2 regions of the Castellaniella sp. genome follow, and region 2 is predicted to be linked to the other one. Evidence: predicted binding sites of a transcription regulator. Region 2 holds the regulator's gene; the other holds the start of a gene.

Region 1 (4,426 bases), 420 kb from region 2:
CCAGCCAGGCGGTGATGCTGCGGTTCAGTTCCTGGCTTTCGGGCAGGGCCAAAATGGCTTGGGTCAGGGTATGCAAGGATACTTGCCACTGCTCTATCTTACGGTCATGCCGCAAGCGAAACAACAAAGTCGCCAGGTTGTGACTAGGTCGGCCGATGGATTTCAGCAAATCGCGCTCACGAACCAGCAGGTAGCGCATTTGCGGCTGGTACGCCTGCAGCGCCACCGGGACGCCGCCCGCCAGGCTGGACACATCCTGCGCTGCCGTCCAACGGCGTGATCCGCTGTAAAACACAACGGGCAACACCGCTGGCAGCGGCAGGCGGATTTGCCGAGTACGCAGCAGGGTCTGATAGCTTAGACAGGTATAGGTGGCGATGCGCAACGCCATGGTGTCGTCAGGCTGGGATTGCTGCTCGAAGATCAGCAAAATACACAGCCCGTGGGATGATACGCGGTCGGTGGCTTCACCCGCTGGCGGGTCTGTCGTATGCTCTGCATGCCCAGCGGCTGGGAGTGGGGATCTTGTACCGCACGGGTCACCGGATGGACTGCCTGCGTCTGGGGCATCCGCAGCCCAGGGGACCAGCCAAGCACAATCACCCGTGCGTTGCTTCAATCGGTCGCTGATGTGCGATGTGTTGATGGCCGCATCTGCGACCAATCCAGTGCATTGAACAAGGCAGGGTCCATCACGCAGGCCAGGATGTCGCGCAACAATTCTTTGTGTTCAAACAGGCGGCGGTACGCCGCATCCAGTTTCCCCATGATGGCCTTCCGATTGTGTTCAGAAAGAAGCATGATGGGGGGTTAGACGGCTGTTATGGGGGTGGCGGGGGCCATTTTGTCACACTGTAGACCTAAAAAACCGACCGCCTTGCCCGTAGCGCCGTGTATTTGAGCGCGACTCATCGCGACCAGCATCACAAACACGTCGTCCAGCGCCTGGGCGTCTACGAAATTCAACGACCGGGCTTCCAATTGGGAGCCGGACGCCAAACACATTTTTATTGGATCAAAGACAAGACTGTCTGCGGGATTTGATTCGCCTGGGCCAGGACGGCAGTGCTGGCTTGCATCAGGATTTGTGCCCGCGTCATATTGGATACCTCGACAGCATAGTCAGCGTCCTGAATCCGCGACTGCGCTGCCGCTGTCGCCAGCTGCTGCTGGCCCAGGTTCTGAATCGCACTTTCGAACCGGTTGGTCAAGGCCCCGTACTGCCCCCGATAGCTGTCTATCCGGTTCAGCACGTCACGCAACCCGGTCATCGCCTTGCGGGCTTCTTCAATCGGGTCCAGCTCGATTTTATCCATGCCCAGCGACACACTATCTGAAGGCGTGGGCTCGATGGTGACCTTTTCCAGCTCCTGGCCATACTGGGCACTGACCACAATGTCCGTGGGTTCACTATATGGTGGCTGGATTTGATGGCTGGGCTGGGGCATGTGCGTCCAGTTCGCCACGGCGGTGAATGAGCCATTGCCAACCACAATGATCAGCAGGTCCTCGGTCACCTCGTCGATGGTCAGGCGCTCTAGCACACCCCCAGCACCATTTGAACCATTGTTGAAGTCAACGCCAGTCTCATAGCGATCACCATCCCCGCTATAGGAAAAATTCATCCCGTTATAGCTACCAGATGCGCTGCCGTTGATATCAAATGTGGCCCCGCCTTCCAGCAGTTGACCGTCGTCATACACCGCCCCAGGCAAGAAGCCATTGGATTCGGTAAGCACCTTGCCCTTGGCAGAAGCCGCGTCCGTAATCCCTTGACTGATCCAGACATAATCCGGATCAGCCCCAAAAATTGGCGTACCCACCAAGTGCTTGCCGTCCCGAGTAAACAGCTGGATATCGTCATCTGCCCCTATAGAGTTGATATCCAATACAAAATCTGTCGCACCCGCTGGAATATACGCAGTTGACACAATGCCTGATGTGAAAGGGGCTGAGCTGCCCGGGACGGGAAATTTGGCAAAAATTGGCGGCGTATCCCCAACATTGACGGGTATTTTGGTTGATGCATCCGGCCCTAAAGGATAACGACCAAACACTTCAGTGGCCATGGCAATTCGATCAATCTCGTCTCGGACCTGGTGATATTCGGCATTGATAGAGGCCCGATCGTCATCAGACAGCGTGCCATTGGCAGACTGCACGGACAGCTGATAGGCCCTGTGTACCAGGTCATTAATGCCATCCAGCCCGCCTTCAGCAGTCTGCATCAGGCTGATTCCATCATTAATGCCACGCACCGTCTGAGCATCGGCCCGCAGATTGGCCTCCATTCGGTTGGCAATGGCCTGACCGGCCGCATCGTCCTTGGCGCTGTTGATGCGCAGGCCAGAAGACAGACGCTGAATCGCCTGCCCAAGAGCGCTTTCAGACTGCTGGTGGCGGGTTAATGTCTGCTGGGCGGGAAGATTGGTGCGAATAATTGACATATTATGTTACGTTTTGATATAAATACCCGTAGGATTCTACCCAACTTGCCAACTTGCCAACTTGTGGCTAGTCAACTGCAATAAACAAAAAATTTGGCATCTTCCCCTAAAGTTCCTAACCCCCCCTCCGTTAATGAGTCAGAACAGGAGGTCACTCAGTTTGTCATCCTGGGCAACAAGGGCGGATCTCCGCCGAACCACATAGGAGTCTCTCATGGCTGTCATCAATACCAACTACCTTGCTCTGGTTTCCCAGAACAACCTGAACAAATCCCAGTCATCCCTGGGCACCTCCATCGAGCGCCTGTCTTCCGGCCTGCGCATCAACAGCGCCAAGGACGACGCCGCTGGTCAGGCCATCGCCAACCGTTTCTCGGCCCAGATCACCGGTCTGACCCAGGCTGCCCGCAACGCCAACGACGGGATCTCCATCGCACAAACGACGGAAGGCTCCCTGAACGAAATCAACAACAACCTGCAACGTATTCGTCAACTGGCCGTTCAAGCCTACAACGGCACGAACTCCGACGACGACTTGGATTCCATCAACGCTGAAATCAAACTGCGTCTGGACGAAATCGATCGCGTTGCCAAGCAAAGCGAATTCAACGGCGTGAACGTGCTGGACGGCACGATCCCCTCCGGTGCCGGCAATGGCCTCGCCATCCAGGTTGGTGCCCGCGACGACCAAACCATCCTGATCACCGGTACTGACGCCCAGGTTTCTGCTTTGCTGAGCGGCGCCACATCCATTACCTCTGCTGGTCTGGCTCGCGCTGCCAATGTGTCCGGCGCAGGCGCTGCTCAGGGCGTGGTTTCCGGCGCTCTGGCAGAAATCGACAAGGCCATTCAGCGCGTTGATAGCATGCGCAGCGACCTGGGTGCTGTCCAGAACCGCTTCGAGTCCACCATCGCCAACCTGAACAACACCATCAACAACCTGTCAGCTTCGCGCTCGCGCATCGAAGACGCTGACTACTCGGTGGAAGTGTCCAACATGACGCGTGCCCAGATCCTGCAACAAGCAGGCACCGCCGTGCTGGCTCAGGCCAACCAGATTCCGCAGACCATGCTGTCGCTGCTGCGTTAATCTACTGTACCAAGGCGGGTCTATCCCGCCTTATGCAGAAAAAGCCGCCGGAATATTTCCGGCGGCTTTTTGTTTGCTCAGTATTCAGTCTGTTTTGCTGGATGCATCCAACGCCGCGCCCCAGGCATGTGCCCACTGATCCAAAAAAGCGCCTTCCAACAGCCAACCCGACAGCACCGCCTGTCGCAGCGCATCGCCCTTCTGAGCCAATTCATCCATATCGGACAGATGGCTGCGAATCGCCTGAATCCAATCCCGCGGGCGATTACGCACCAACGTTACCGGAAGATCACCACGATAGGGATCGATATCTGTTGCAATGATGGGCACCCCACACGCGCCGAACTCCAGCAGACGCAGGTTACTTTTGCAGCGATTGAATTGATTGATTTCCAACGGAACCACGGCCAGATCCAAATTTAAGCTGACCAATTTAGCGGGGTATTGCTCAAAACCCACCCCTGCATGGTATTCGCAAGCCACTCCGTCAGGCTTCATTCCCATGAAGACCCACTCTACTTCATCTTGTAAGTCCTGGACCACAGGGCGAATTTCCGCTAAATCCCCCGTATGGCTGATGCCCCCCGCCCACCCAACCCGGGGCTTGCGGCCCGCCCGGCGTTGACTGAGCAAATCCCCCCAGACAGCCCGAGGCAAACCATTATGCGCAACACGAATATCGTGATGATAATCACGGTATTCCTCTGCCAGCACAGTTGTAGACACCACCAGCCAATCCACTTCCTCGATCGCTCGGCGCATCTTCTTGATTTCGCTTTGCGGCATCCGCTGCCGATACACACTACGGGCGGGGATATTAGGCAGATAGTCATCGAATTCCAAGACCACCTTAGCGCCAGTCAGGCTTCTATACCGGCGAATTTCTTCC
Region 2 (4,426 bases):
CGCGGTTGGTCAGCAGCAATTGGTATTGCGAGCCATTCGTGCCGTTGTTGACGATGGTGGCGTTGACGCCCAGGTCGGGGTTGCTGTTGATGGCCTTGACCAGGCCGTCCAGCGAGGTGTCCTTGCCGGCGAGATCCAGGGTTTTTTCTTCGCCGTTGACCGTGAAGGTGATCTGGCCGTCGGTGCCGATGGCATCGGTGCGGCTACCCTGGCCACCGTAAACCAAGGTTTGGGCGGCTGCCAGGGAGTCGACCTGGATGGAGTACTGGCCCGCGATGGCCTTATTGGTGGTGCTGACGGAAAATGCATCCGAACCGGCTTTGGCGGCGATACTGCCAAAGGCATCGGTCTTGCCGACGGCTTCGGCAGCTTTTTGAAAGGACGCGATGGAGTCTTTGAGCTTGCCATAGCTGGAGACCTTGCTTTCGGCGGCTGTTTGACGGCTTTTGATGACGGCCAGAGCTTGGTTTTCATTCTTCTGCAGGTCTTGCAGAAGTTGCGTGAGGGGTAGGCCGGAAAGACCGATGGAAGATATGCCTGCCATGATAAGGACTCCTTGGTGCCATTGTGCGCCGGATCAATCTGGATGGAACTGGCGCTGAGGGCTGTGTAATTTAATTAATTGGTTGTGTGCGGTACTGTCATCAGGCCTGGGTGTCGACACCAGCCCCTTGTAGTTGCACGATCATTTTTGCGATGCGCAGCATGGCCTCGGAGGGGATCGTCTTGATGACGTCGCCACTGACGTTGTCTACGATAGAGACCACCAGTTGCTGGGCGTCTTTGTCCATTTCGAAGCGCACCCCGGTGGACCAGGCTTTCAGGCTGTCGTTCACTGATTCCAAGGCCTTTTCCAGCGAGGACTGGGGGTTGGATTGGAGTGCTGCATCTTGTTGTCGGGCCTGCCGGGAGGCGATGGCGCGGGCGTCTTCAGCCGGGGTGACTTGAACGGCGGGTTCTACTTGGGTGCCCGTAGCGCGGTCTGTCGTCACGACGGGCAAACCCAGGCTGGCCGGGGAGAGCTGATTGCCAATGGAGTGAATCATGAGCGTTCCTTTGCGGAGGACTTCCATGTGAGCCAATGAAACCGACTGAATGGGCCCCAAAGTAATGGGATGAAATGTCTTCGTTGAATATTACGGCAGGCAATAGGAAAAGTTTAGTCATGTAGCGCGTGATCACAGCATGTGGTCTGCTTAGGGCATACTTACATTTTACGTTGTCTATGACGGTTTGTGCGATGCCCCTGTCCGAGGATCAGCTGATTGCCCAATATGCGCCCCTGGTGCGTCGTCAGGCATTAGGCCTGATTGGCCGCTTGCCGGCTAATGTAGAGCTTGATGATTTGATGCAGGCTGGCATGATGGGGCTGCTCGATGCCGTGCGCCGCTATCAGCAGCAGGCTGATGCGCAGTTCGAAACCTATGCCATCACCCGCATTCGGGGGGCCATGTTGGATGAATTGCGCAGTCAGGATTGGTTGCCGCGCAGTGTGCGCACTAAGTCCCGCGCCATCGAGACCGCTGTCCGTGCCCTGCACCATCAGTTGATGAGAGCCCCGACAGATAGCGAAATCGCCGACGAGATGGGGTTGGATCTGGCGCAATATCATTTGATGCTGGATGATGCCCAGGGGATGCAAGTATTGATGGTCGAAGACCTGGCCGCACACCGTGAGGGCACCGATGGTGGGGCCATGCTGGATTTGATTGCGGGGGATGCCGGAGCCAATCCGCTGGACTGGCTGATGCGCGATGGCTTGCGCCATGCCCTGATTCAGGCAATTCAGAATCTTCCCGAGCGCGAGCAGCTATTGCTGTCCTTGCAGTTCGAACAGGATCTGAACCAAAAAGAAATCGCTGTGGTCTTGCAGGTCACCGAGGGGCGGGTGTCCCAGTTGCGCTCCCAGGCAGTCGCGCGTATCCGCGCCTGGTTGTCCAGCCATGCCTGGGAGCCCGAGGCAGGTGAGACCGATTATGAAAACCTGCTTTGAAGCGCGGTCTGCGCTGTTGCTGCGGTAAGTGTGATCGGGCGGCAGCTCTGAACGATCGTTGATTCGTTATCCTGTTCGGGACGCTTTTCTCTTGTTTACTGAGAACGAAACTTGTTCCAGGTTAAAGATTCATGTAATATATATCTTATACGGTTCAAACAACCGCTTCATACTGAAGAGAGACTCTCGTCATGAATATCGACCGCTTCAAAAATCATCACACCGAAATCCTCAGTGGCATTGCTGTCTTGCGCAAGTTAGCGCATCAGGGGGTTGCTGACTATGCAATCGATATCGCCCAGGAACTCAAGGCCTTGTCGCAGGTGGTCACGCAGCACCTGGCCATCGAAGATCGCATTCTCTATCCTTCGCTAGAGCGCAGTGGCGATGGCCGCATGGCCCAAATGAGCCGTACCTACCAAAACGACATGCAGGGTATTGCCACGTCCTTCATCAATTTTTCGCGCCGCTGGAGCAACATCGCTTTATTGCAGAAAAACCCGGATGGTTTCCGGGACGAGGCCAATCAGGTCTTGAAAAATGTACACACGCGCATGGTGCGCGAAAACCACGAGTTTTACCCCGCCATCGAGTCGATGTAGGCGGGTTGCCGTCTACTGCATACCCTCTGACGGACGCTGCCAGGCAGGTGGTTGCAGGCATTCGTACACGGGTCTCGGCCATTCTATATAATGGCCGACTAGTTTCCCCCGCTGTGGCCAAACGCATGAAAACCTCCGAAATCCGTCAGAAATTCCTATCCTTCTTTGAATCCAAGGGGCATCAGGTCGTGCCGTCGTCGCCGTTGGTGCCGGGTAACGATCCCACCTTGCTGTTCACCAATGCTGGCATGGTGCAGTTCAAAGACGTCTTTACGGGTAAAGACAAGCGACCCTATCATCGTGCGACCACCTCGCAGCGCTGTGTGCGCGCAGGGGGTAAGCACAACGATCTGGAAAATGTGGGTTATACCGCACGGCACCACACATTTTTCGAGATGCTGGGCAATTTCAGCTTTGGTGATTATTTCAAGCAAGACGCCATTATCTATGCCTGGACATTGCTGACCGAGGTCTATGGCTTGCCCAAGGAAAAGCTTTGGGTCACGGTCTACCACGAGGACGACGAGGCCTACGACATCTGGGCCCAGCAGGTGGGGGTGCCTACCGAACGCATTATCCGCATCGGCGACAACAAGGGTGCGCGCTATGCTTCGGATAATTTCTGGCAGATGGCCGATACCGGGCCCTGTGGGCCTTGTTCCGAGATCTTCTACGACCATGGTCCCGAAATCTGGGGTGGTCCTCCGGGCTCGCCTGAAGAAGATGGCGATCGCTACATCGAGATCTGGAACCTGGTGTTCATGCAGTTCGAGCGCGATGCCCAGGGCACCATGCATCCGCTGCCCAAGCCCTGTGTGGACACAGGGATGGGATTGGAACGCATTGCCGCCGTGCTGCAGCACGTGCACTCCAACTACGAAATCGATCTGTTCCAGAGCCTGATTCATGCGGCGGCCCGCGAGACGGGTACCGCCGACCTGTCCGATAATTCCTTGAAGGTCATTGCAGACCATATCCGGGCGTGCAGTTTTCTGGTGGTGGATGGCGTCATTCCGGGTAACGAAGGCCGAGGTTATGTGCTGCGCCGCATTATCCGTCGTGCCTTGCGTCATGGGCATAAACTGGGCCAGAAGGGCGTGTTCTTCTACCGTTTGGTGGCGGACCTGGTGGCCCAGATGGGCGAGGCCTACCCAGAGCTTGCCCAGCAGCAGGCCCGTGTCGAGCAAGTCTTGCGTCAAGAAGAAGAACGCTTTGGCGAGACCTTGGAAAACGGCATGCGTATACTGGAATCCGCGCTGGCGGATCTGGCCGATGGCCAGCCACTGGATGGCCAGACGCTATTTACTTTGTATGACACCTATGGCTTTCCGGTGGACCTGACGGCCGATATTTGTCGCGAGCGCAAGATTCAGGTCGATCTGGATGGCTTCGAAGCCGCCATGACGCATCAGCGTGAGCAGGCCCGTGCCGCCGGCAAATTCAAGGCCGTCGCCGACTTGAGCTACGCTGGGGTCGACACACAGTTTGATGGCTACGAACATCTGGATGGCCAGGCGACGATTACCGCGCTATACGTGGAAGGCACATCAGTGCCGTCCATTGCCCAGGGGCAAGAAGCCGTGGTGGTGTTGGATGCCACGCCTTTTTATGCCGAATCCGGTGGCCAAGTTGGCGATACCGGCCTGATTTTTCTGGCAGGTGTGCGTTTTCAGGTGGCTGATACCCAGAAAATCCAGCGCACTGTGTCTGGCCACCATGGCACTTTGCTGGAAGGCGCTTTGTCAGTGGGCGACGCGGTGCAGACGCGGGTGGATGCGGCGCGCCGCGTCGATATCATGCGCAATCACTCGGCCACGCATTTGATGCACAA

The links. Region 2 encodes FliA, which starts transcription of late flagellar genes. Its sites were predicted from a motif close to CTAAAGTTTNNNNNNNNNNNGCCGNTA; they were not measured.
Region 1: the regulator FliA is predicted to act here: its motif matches at 2,554-2,580, upstream of VDP81_RS03770 (flagellin).

Annotation. Positions count from the first base shown of each region.
Region 1 covers NZ_JAUCCU010000001.1:767,850-772,275, forward strand. The annotation lists gene VDP81_RS03755 (Rpn family recombination-promoting nuclease/putative transposase) at 1-430, opposite strand, end outside; gene VDP81_RS03760 (hypothetical protein) at 616-768, opposite strand; gene VDP81_RS03765 (flagellin) at 1,008-2,447, opposite strand; gene VDP81_RS03770 (flagellin) at 2,662-3,537, shown strand; gene VDP81_RS03775 (glycosyltransferase) at 3,622-4,426, opposite strand, start outside.
Region 2 covers NZ_JAUCCU010000001.1:349,548-353,973, reverse strand. The annotation lists partial or broken gene VDP81_RS01735 (flagellar cap protein FliD N-terminal domain-containing protein) at 242-544, opposite strand; gene VDP81_RS01730 (flagellar protein FlaG) at 645-1,046, opposite strand; gene VDP81_RS01725 (RNA polymerase sigma factor FliA) at 1,241-1,993, shown strand; gene VDP81_RS01720 (hemerythrin domain-containing protein) at 2,185-2,595, shown strand; gene alaS (alanine--tRNA ligase) at 2,721-4,426, shown strand, end outside.